One region of the Anabaena sp. WFMT genome, then DNA from elsewhere that is predicted to be linked to it. Evidence: predicted binding sites of a transcription regulator. Region 1 holds the regulator's gene; the other holds the start of a gene.
The links. Region 1 encodes HrcA, which represses chaperone genes, less so after heat shock. Its sites were predicted from a motif close to TTAGCACTCNNGANTCNNGAGTGCTAA; they were not measured.
Positions count from the first base shown of each region.

Region 2: a site for HrcA is predicted at 2,187-2,213, ahead of groL (chaperonin GroEL). Genes of this name have one in related genera too.

Region 1 covers NZ_JBPWOA010000006.1:52,741-58,260, reverse strand. Annotated here, with positions in the region: gene ACSQ6I_RS05050 (DUF3352 domain-containing protein) at 1-510, opposite strand, end outside; gene ACSQ6I_RS05045 (rhodanese-like domain-containing protein) at 572-931, shown strand; gene hrcA (heat-inducible transcriptional repressor HrcA) at 1,303-2,400, shown strand; gene ACSQ6I_RS05035 (DUF2834 domain-containing protein) at 2,413-3,057, shown strand; gene ACSQ6I_RS05030 (class I SAM-dependent methyltransferase) at 3,171-3,917, shown strand; gene ACSQ6I_RS05025 (SRPBCC family protein) at 3,930-4,376, opposite strand; gene ACSQ6I_RS05020 (CPXCG motif-containing cysteine-rich protein) at 4,396-4,584, opposite strand; gene ACSQ6I_RS05015 (B12-binding domain-containing radical SAM protein) at 4,641-5,520, opposite strand, start outside.
Region 2 covers NZ_JBPWOA010000002.1:109,017-114,536, forward strand. Annotated here, with positions in the region: gene ldpA (circadian clock protein LdpA) at 1-125, opposite strand, end outside; gene groL (chaperonin GroEL) at 469-2,154, opposite strand; gene ACSQ6I_RS00770 (MraY family glycosyltransferase) at 2,313-3,395, shown strand; gene fabG (3-oxoacyl-[acyl-carrier-protein] reductase) at 3,534-4,274, opposite strand; gene ACSQ6I_RS00780 (SDR family oxidoreductase) at 4,487-5,362, shown strand; gene ACSQ6I_RS00785 (HlyD family efflux transporter periplasmic adaptor subunit) at 5,515-5,520, shown strand, end outside.

The DNA.
Region 1 (5,520 bases):
TTCTGGGGTATCAGAAAGCAACTTCACACCTTTGTATTGTTCAACCGCCAAATTTGCTCCAGCTAAAGCCCGTTTGGAGAATAATAACTCTACAAACTCACGGCTTTTTTCTGGCTTTTCAGTGGAAAGCGCCATCAGATACCCTGGTTGCAGTCCGTTTTCTGGGTCGCGGTCTATATCTTCACTAGTAACAGCTAGTGTAATTTCATTACTTAGCCAAGGTTTGATATCATCTTGGAAATCTATATTACTTTTTGCCAATAAACTGTTTTTGAGCTTAGAAATGTCCCCTTTTTGCTCTATTGCTTGCAAACGGTCGGGATTTATTAATAATGACACCATCACAGGTGACATTTTTGACACAAATATAGCAGCCCCAGGTTCAGATTTAGGAACACTGAGGTTGAATGGACTTTTACCAAAAAACCAATAAAAGCCAGCAATACCAATTAGTAGCAAGACGATGACACCAGCTACCAGGAAACCATAAAATGAGCGTTGACTGTTCACTAAACCTATTTTCCAGCTTTTCTGTCACCATGAATAGTATAGGATCGTTTAGAAAAACTACATGACAGGTACATCTTTTGTTCAACCCTTTGCCTCAATTAGCGTAGAAGAACTAGCACAACGTCTTGCAGCAGGTGATTCTAGTTTGCAGCTAATGGATGTGCGCGAACCCCAAGAAGTTGAAATAGCAAGCCTGGAAGGGTTTGTCAACCTGCCCCTGAGTGAATTTGCCGAATGGGGTGAGCAAGTCCCCACCCGCTTTGATCCCCATGCAGAAACCCTTGTCCTGTGTCATCATGGTGTGCGCTCTGCTCAGATGTGTCAATGGTTAGTTGCTCAAGGATTTACAAATGTTAAAAATATTACGGGTGGTATTTCTGCTTATTCGATATTAGTTGATTCTTCAGTTCCTCAGTATTAACATTGGTAGACAGGGGGCAGGAGGCAGAAGTTTAGTATTTTTAACTTGATTTGTCCTCCTCAATTCCATTCCCTGTCTATCAAATAAATAAATCAGTATCGAAAAATACAGCATTGCTTAGAAGCTTATGAAAGAATACAGAAAAAGATGAAAATCTCATCTTAAACGCAGCTTTTGGTGCTATGGTCAAGCTGTATCAGGTAATACGCTGTGATGATGAATTAAGGGTAACTTTTGCGTTAATCACCATCATACGAGTATATAATTTGCTATCTTAATTAAATAATTATTAACCTTTTTTTGCTTTGCGGTTATAGCCACAATATTTTTTCAACCTTTGATTAAAATTTGCCTTCAGTAAAATATCACCTATGCAAGTTCAGCTGACAAATCGACAACAGCATATACTTTGGGCAACTGTACGCCACTACATTGCTACGGCAGAGCCTGTTGGCTCTAAAGCTCTAATTGAGGAGTTTGACCTTGGTGTTAGTTCTGCAACTATTCGCAATGTCATGGGTGTTTTAGAAAAATCTGGTTTACTTTACCAACCACATACTTCAGCGGGGAGGATACCTTCTGATTCTGGTTATCGCACTTATGTTGATCAACTAATTACACCTTCTTTCCGAGATGGTACACGAACAGAAGCTTTAACTAAAGAGGTAGAAGCCGCATTACAACAACGTCTACATTGGGAAGATTGGAGTTTGGAAGCTCTATTGCAAGGTGCTGCACAAATTTTAGCAACTTTGAGTGGCTGCATTACTTTGATTACTATGCCACAACCGACTACTGCACAGTTACGACATTTGCAATTAGTGCAGATTGAACCTGGTACAATTATGCTGATTGTGGTGACAGATGGTTATGAGACGCATTCTAAGGTGATGGATTTATTCACAGCGTCGTCAGAAACTAAACCTGATCCTGAGGTAATTGATCATGAGTTGCAAATTGTATCCAATTTTCTAAATAGTCACTTACGAGGCCGCAGTTTGTTGGAGTTAGCTAAACTTGACTGGAGTGAATTAGACCAAGAGTTTCAACGCTATGGTGAATTCTTGAAAAATTCAATTGCAGAGTTGACACGTCGCACTCTAGCACCAGCTGCAACACAAATTATGGTGCGGGGGGTAGGGGAAGTTTTGCGTCAGCCAGAATTTTCCCAATTACAGCAAGTACAAACTATCATCCATCTTTTGGAAGAAGAACAAGAACAGTTGTGGCGTTTAATCTGTGAGGAACCAGAAACTGAGGAAACTGGTAAATCAAGGGTAACAGTTCGTATTGGTGCAGAAAACCCACTAGAACCAATTCGTGGTTGTACTTTAATTTCTTCTACCTATCGTCGGGGTTCTATACCGGTAGGGAGTGTGGGAGTTTTGGGACCAACTCGTTTAGACTATGAAAGTGCGATCGCAGTTGTAGCCGCAGCAGCAGATTATCTCTCAGAAGCTTTTAGTTAAATTGCCTAAATCATGTTGAGAAAAATTGCCTTTGGTTTGTTATGGCTAGGATTTATTTCCTATGCCTTTTTCTTTGCTCCTCCTGATAATTTCCCAGAGAGTTTAGAATTAATTAAAAATCTGTCTACAGGTAATTGGCAAGGTATTAATCCTATAATAATTGCCTTATTTAATATCATGGGTATTTGGCCTTTAATCTATAGTGCCGTATTATTTATAGATGGTAGAGGGCAAAAAATACCAGCTTGGCCGTTTGCTACAGCTTCCTTTGCAGTTGGTGCATTTGCACTTTTACCATATTTAGCTTTAAGAGAACCAAATCAAGAGTTTATAGGCAAAAAAAATTTATTTCTGAAAATCTTCGATTCGCGTATAACTGGCATTTTATTAACATTAGGTGCTGGTGTTTTAGTTGCTTATGGTTTCCAAGGAGATTGGGCTAATTTTTTACAACAATGGCAAACTAGCCGTTTTATTCATGTAATGAGTTTAGACTTTTGTATGTTGAGTCTATTATTTCCGGCCTTATTAGGAGATGATATGACACGACGTGGTTGGAAAGATAATCAATTATTTTGGTTATTTGCTTTAATTCCTCTATTTGGGGCGTTGATTTATTTATGTGTGCGGCCACCTCTAAAAGCAGTAGATGGGTAAAAGAGAATACAACAAAAATTATTTACACCTACAACTTGATAAAATTTTGTGATTCAAAAACGATAGATACATTCAATTGCATTTAAAATCTACAAACTAGGAAAATTAAAAATATGCCAGATTCTATAAAAGTCGAAATTAATCAAAATGAATCGTTTCTCCCCAAAAAATTTTTTAACGAACAATGGCAGCTTTATCAAAAAGTGTTAAATAAGAATTACATGGGACACCACGAAATTTATGTTGTGCTACATGAATTACTACTTAACTACTTTCAAAAACCTTTTACTATGCTTGATATTGGGTGTGGTGATGCTAGTTTCACCTCTCAAGCTTTACTAAATACCCAAATTGCTGAATATACAGGTATAGATTTATCAAATCCGGCACTTAAAGGGGCTGAAAAGAATCTAGCCGTAACTAAATGTAAAACAAATTTTATTAAAGGAGATTGCTGGGAATTAACTTCTGAATTAGCGAAAAATAAAGAGAATAAATTTAATGTGATTTTAATATCTTTTGCTCTCCATCATCTGCAAATTGAGGAAAAAGATAATTTAATTAAGCAGGTTAAAAAACTCCTAATACCAGGTGGTATTTTTATTCTCATTGATATTGTGCGTAAAGAAGAAGAAAGCAGAGACAACTATGTGAAACGTTATTTAGAAAATGTAGAAAAATATTGGTCTTTATTAACTCCTCAAGAATATTCAATGGTAGAAAATCATATGTCATCTAGCGATTTTCCTGAAACTCAACAAACCTTACAAACAATTTCTGAAAAATACGGTTTTAGTGATTTTAAATGCGTTTATCGTGATTCTTTAGATACTACACAAATGTTGTCTTTTTACCAATAAAACCTTTTAATGTCATGACTCACACTCCCTTTTTGTGACAAAATGACGATAACGAAACATCGCTTCTAACTGCACCTGTACCAACCAACCACTGACAAATTCCACAGCATCACCACCAGGTAGAGAAAAAGAAATATTATCAGTTAACCTAGTCTTCCCATTTTCCTCTGCAAACTCATGACGATGTACCCAAGACTCAAAAGGGCCAGATATCTGTTTATCAGTAAACAGTTTATATTTTTCAAATTCAGTGTGACGCGCTAACCAAGTCAAAGGTAAAAGCCCAACAAACAAGCGAAATTCAGTAATTGCACCTTCGTCTATTCCCCCTTCACGACGAATTACTTGAACTGGTTGCCAAGGTGGGGTTAGTAATTGTAAGATGTCTGATCTTTCATGAAATTTCCAAACTACTTCTACTGGTGCGTTAATAATTGAGGAATGTTTAAAATGCAGCATGGAAAGAAAAACCTAAAAATTAGCCTTCGTATTCACTATCAATTTCAATATCTAGTGTATCTTCATCAATCCTGACATACAAAACATTAGGACGACAGCAAACCTGACAATCTTCTATATAACTTTGTTGCATTCCGGCACTAAAATCAATAAAAGTTAAATTTGGTTCACCACAATAAGCACAATAAAACTCTGATGTGTTTTGCATCTCTAGATATTATCTCAATTTTATAACTCTGCGTACCTTTGCGTTAACCTCTGCGTTTATTTCACTTCCAACCCAGAGCGAAAATGACCCATAGCTTCACTCAAATGCTTTTGTAGTGTAGACTGAGGTAGAGGCCCTTGCAAGTGACTCCAAGGTAAAATCTGATCAGTTGACCAATTAGCGTGGACGTAAAAATCTAAATCGGGAATTTGCCCCTTGAGTTGCTTAAAAGCACGTTTATAACTACCCAAAGAGTCGCCAAAGTCACGAGTTAATTCTAGCAGATGGGAAATTCTGCGATCGCCCCTCGATAACAAAGCCTGTATAATTGACCAATTATAGCTTTCTGGACGAAACTCTATCCCTTGGGGTTTTAGGTGTTTTTGTAAAAACTGTAACCGTTTCTCCGCTTGCTTATTAACCCCAAACCATTGAAAAGGCGTGTGTGATTTGGGTACAAAGGTGCTACAACCCAGGGTTAACCGCAAACCAGGTGCAGCTTTTTTAACAGCCTTCATCATTGATACCGTTTCTTCTAAATCTTCCTCTTCTTCCCCAGGAATTCCTGCCATTCCGTATAACTTCAAACTTGATAAACCCCCAGCTTTAGCATTTATAGCCGCTTGAATAATTTCATCGTTATATAACTTTTTATTGATGATTTGACGTAATTTGTCAGAACCACTTTCTATAGCAATGGTAAGCGATCGCGTATCTCGTTTAGCTAAAGTTTGAGCTAATTTTACCGTTACCGTATTTGTTCTTACCGAAGCAACACTCAACCGCACATCATCATATTTTGGCTGACTAATATAATCTAATAACTCAGTAAATTCAGGATGTTGAGTAACTGAAGCACCCAATAAACCCAGACGTTTAGTAACTGTTAAACCTCGTTCAATAGCAGGAATTAAAGAACCTTCTAAACTCGCAGTT
Region 2 (5,520 bases), on a different contig from region 1:
CCCGCCAAAGTGTAGGCTAATGTTAAACTTCTGACCGCAGGTAAATGTTGGAAACTGGCTCCACAAATCAACTTGAACCAGTGACCCTGTTGCAGGGATTGTAAAGGGGCTAACATATCACTCACACTTCTATTATGCTTTTATCTGCATGGAAATTACGACCGTAATCAAGAAAAAATCATAATTTTCTCAAGACACAAAAAAACAGTTTGCCCTTTTGTGAAGACAAACTGTATAAAAAATCAAAATTTATCAAACAGAATACAGGAGTAGTAGGGGCGAAGCATTCGGGCGATCAATTATCAGTTTTTGGCCAAGGCTATTTTCCGAATGCTGATGCCTCCGGCACGCTACGCGAACGCCCGTACAGGAGTCAGGAGGAACTCCATAAAACTGGCGAATGCCTCCTGTTTTTTTACTCAGCACTCAATACTCAGTACTCGGTACTCGGTACTCGGTACTCGGTACTTAGAACATACCCATACCGCCCATGCCGCCCATACCGCCCATGCCGCCCATACCGCCCATACCGCCCATACCGCCCATACCACCCATATCAGGGGCAGCAGCAGCTTGTTTTTCAGGTTTCTCAACAATGATGGCTTCGGTTGTTAAAACCATTCCCGCAATAGAAGCGGCGTTTTGCAAAGCGGAACGGACAACTTTGGCAGGATCAATAATACCTGCGGCGATTAAATCTTCAAATATTCCAGTAGCAGCGTTATAGCCGATGTTAATGTCTGTTTCCTTGACTTTAGAAACAATCACAGTACCTTCAACACCAGCGTTATCTGCAATTTGCCGTAGGGGAGCTTCTAAGGCTCTTTGGACAATTTCTGCGCCAATTCTTTCTTCAGGATCAAGGGTGTTCTTGATTGCATCTATTTGCAAAGACAGGTGAATTAAGGTTGTACCACCACCGGGAACAATGCCTTCTTCGACTGCGGCTTTGGTGGCGTTGAGTGCGTCTTCAATCCGCAGTTTGCGGTCTTTGAGTTCGGTTTCTGTAGCTGCACCCACTTTAATGACTGCCACACCACCAGCTAGTTTGGCAATGCGTTCTTGTAGTTTTTCGCTATCGTAGTCGGAATCAGTTTCTTCCAACTGTTTACGAATTTGAGCAATCCGCTTTTGTACCTCTGGCTTGATGTCACTAGCAGATACAATTGTGGTGTTTTCTTTGTCAATGGTGATTTGGCGGGCAGTTCCCAGCATTTCTAAAGTTGCGGTATCCAAACTTAAACCGATTTCTTCAGAAATCATCTGTCCATCGGTGAGGATCGCGATATCTTGTAATAAAGCTTTGCGGCGTTCACCAAAGCCAGGAGCTTTGATAGCAGCAACTGCCAATACACCCCGCGCTTTGTTGACAACTAAAGTCGCCAAAGCGTCGCCATCTACATCTTCGGCAATTATCAGTAAAGGTTGACCTAACCGGGCAACTTTTTCTAAGACAGGTACTAAATCCTGAATGCTGCTGATTTTTTTGTCGGTAATCAGGATACGGGCGTTTTCAAATTCCACCGTCATCCGTTCGTTGTTGGTGATGAAGTATGGAGAAATGTAACCCCGGTCAATTTGCATCCCTTCCACTACTTCTAATTCGGTAGTGAGGGATTTGGATTCTTCTACGGTGATTACGCCATCTTTGGTGACTTTTTCCATAGCTTCAGCAATCATATTGCCGACTTCTTCGTCATTACCAGCCGAAACGGTAGCTACTTGAGCGATCGCACTTCCTTCTACTGGTTTGGCAATTTTAGCAATTTCTTGCACGAGTGCCTCAACGGTTTTATCAATTCCCCGCTTCAAGCTAATAGGGTTAGTACCTGCGGCAACGTTCTTGAGTCCTTCTCGAACTAAAGCTTGTGCTAGAACCGTAGCAGTAGTAGTTCCATCCCCAGCCACATCCTTGGTTTTGGATGCCACTTCTTGGATTAGTCTAGCTCCAGTGTTTTCCAAAGGATCTTCTAATTCAATTTCCTTGGCAACAGTGATACCATCGTTGACAATTTGAGGTATACCAAATTTTTTTTCTAAAAGGACGTTGCGACCTTTTGGCCCCAAGGTGATTTTCACCGCATCAGCCAGAGCGTTAATACCCTTTTCTAATGCCCGCCGTGATTCTTCATCAAATGCAATAATTTTCGCCATGTTTAATTTCTCTAGCGCTTCCATTAGACAATTTAGCACTCACAGGCAAAGAGTGCTAAGTCCCTTAGCCACTCAAATTAAGAAATTCTAATAAAAAATTGATTAATATTACAATTGATGCTGATTTTCAATACTAGCAGTAATGGTTAAAGTGGGAGATGAACCTAGACAACTCCCTTAAGTCTCTTGGCATTGCTAACCCTAGCGGCACCGGCTGGTTAGCGGTAGTATTTACTTTTATTTTGGCTTGGTTTGTGACTTGGCGTTTAATTCCGGCAATACGTCAATTTGCCTTGCGGGTCGGTTGGGCAGACCAACCCAATGCCCGACGACTTAACCAAGAACCTTTACCTAATGCCGGAGGTTTGGCTATCTATGCCGGTGTTATTGCCGCTTTGGTGTTGGCTAGTCTCTTACGACCTATTGAACTCCAAGGGGTGTTAGCTCAGGTACTAACAATCCTTTTGGGAGGATCTATCTTAGTCCTGGTTGGCTTTATTGATGATCAATTTGGCTTACCTCCTTCTGTGCGTTTGTGGGCGCAGATGATCACGGCACTCTTGCTGGTAGCAAATGGCATTAGTATTAAAGTTACTTTTGGTACACCCATAGACTCGCTATTGTCGATGGCGTTGACAGTGTTGTGGGTAGTAGGTATTACCAATGCCATCAACCTGATGGACGGTATGGATGGTTTGGCGGGAGGAATCAGTTTTATTACCGCCATGAGTTTGTTAGGGGTTTCGGCTCAGTTTAATAATCGAGCCGCAGCAACCTTAGTTTTAGCCGCTTTAGCAGGTGCTGCACTGGGATTTTTGAGGCACAATTTCTATCCCTCACGGATCATTATGGGTGATGCCGGGGCATATTTTTTCGGCTACGTATTAGCAGCAACTAGTATTTTAGGAAAACTCCAACAAAACACCGTTTATGCTCTTGTACCCACGGTTTTATTTCTGATGTTGCCAGTATTAGATACCACTCAGGTTTTTGTACGGCGACTTCTAGCAGGAAAAAACCCCCTGAGTACTCCCGGTAAAGACCATTTACATCACCGTTTGTTGGCTTGGGGGTTATCCCAACGCCACGCAGCTTTGACTCTGTGGTCAATTACTTTGTTTTTTAATTTGCTGGCTATGAGAATACAAGGTATGACTTTACCAGTTATGGCTACATCTGCCGCTAGTATTATTTTGCTTTTGGGTTTTACTATCTGGCAAAGAATACGTAGTAATTCGTAATTGATAATTCGTAATTCGTAATTGAATTAATAATACTAAGGTTGTGCAAGTACGCACATTCCGCGCATTTATACCACGGTCTTAATTAATGTATTTCTTCCTTTACATGGCGGTAAATTACGAATTACGAATTACGAGTTACATGACCATTCCCCCGTCTACATTCAAGACTTGACCAGTGATGTAAGCTGCTGCGGGATCAGCTGCAAGAAAGCGCACCATACCAGCAATTTCTTCAGGTTGACCGTAGCGACCCAGGGGGATGAATTGGAGAATATTTTCGGCTTTGACATCGCTGGTCATGTCGGTGGTGATAAAGCCAGGAGCGACGGCGTTAACGGTGATGCCACGGGAAGCTAGTTCTTTAGCAACTGTTTTGGTAAAACCAATCACACCTGCTTTGGCGGCGCTGTAGTTGGCTTGTCCTGGGTTGCCCATTTGTCCAGCGACGGAGGCAATATTAATAATTCGCCCAGAACGTTGTTTAAGCATAATTTTGCTGACAAGTTTTGTACATAAAAATACACCAGTTAAATTTAGGTCTATAACTGCTTGCCAATCTTCTAATTTCATTCGTAATAGTAAGGTGTCGCGGGTAATGCCTGCATTATTAACCAAAATATCGACACGCTTAAACTTGTCAATGGTGGTGTTAATGAGTGTCTCTACTTGATCTGGTTGAGAAACGTCTGCTTTGAGTGCGAACGCATCTCCCCCATTAGCGATAATTTCTGCTACTACTTCGTCTGCTGCTGCGCTAGAACTGGCATAGTTGACAACTACTTTAGCGCCTTGAGATGCTAGTTGGAGTGCGATCGCTCTCCCAATTCCCCGTGATGCTCCCGTGACAATCGCAACTTGATCTTTTAATAGTGTCATTTAATTTTCCTCAATATCAAACAGACCATTTATAAGTAAATCTTTAAAGGGTGTAACGGCGCAACATTATCGGAGTCAAGACAGTATAAATCGCAGCCTAAGATTTCCATTGTAGGCAAAATGGCACAACTTCGGATTCTGAGAATTTTCTCAACGGAAAATAGTGATTAAACTGAACTAGAGGAATAGCCCCATACTCAAATCCAAAAGCTATGATTCTAGTCACTGGAGCAACTGGAGGAATTGGTCGTCGCGTCGTGCGACTATTGCGCCAACAACAGCAGCCTGTGCGATCGTTTGTCCGTCTCACATCCCATTACAGCGAGTTAGAACATCGGGGTTCTGATATCTTCATTGGGGATTTGCAACGAGAACAGGACATTGAAAAAGCTTGTCGAGGCATTAAACATATAATCAGCACTCACGGTTCGGGTAATGATGCACTCTCCTTGGATTACCGCGCTAATATTGAACTCATTGACCAAGCTAAAGTCCAAGGTGTTGAACATTTTGTTTTCATATCCGTTTTAGGTGCTGATAGAGGATATGAAGATGCACCCGTGTTCAAAGCAAAACGAGCCGTAGAGAGATATCTGCAAAGTAGTGGCTTAGATTACACTATTTTACGCCCGGCTGGACTAGCATCAAACTTGCTACCACTGGCAGAACGCTTTCGAGAAACTGGTTTGTATTTACTTATCGGTGATCCTAAAAACCGTACATCTATTGTTAGCACCGATGATTTAGCCAGAATAATTGTAGATTCTTTGACCGTTGCAGATGCTCGTAATCAAATTTTACCAATAGGAGGCGCGGAAATTCTATTGCGAGAGGATATTCCTAAGATTTTTAGTCGCATCTTTAACAAAGAACCGATAGTAATTAACGTTCCTTTGTTTGCTATTGACGGGTTACGAAGTGCATTGGGTTTATTAAATTTCCAAGCACAAACAGCTTTAGGAACCCTTCGCACTTTACTGGCTAATGAATTTTTCTGCACAGCAGAAGAAACCGCAAATGTAGAAAGAATTTTTAACTTTCAATTGGAAACTTTGGAAAATTTTTTGCACCGTTATTTAGCTATTTAAATTAGGTAATTGGTGATTGGTGATTGGTGATTGGTGATTGGAAAGACTTCTACCCATTACCCATTACCCATTACCCATTACCCATTACCCATTACCCATTACCCATTACCCATTACCCATTACCCATTACCCATTACCCATTACCAAAATCTATGAAA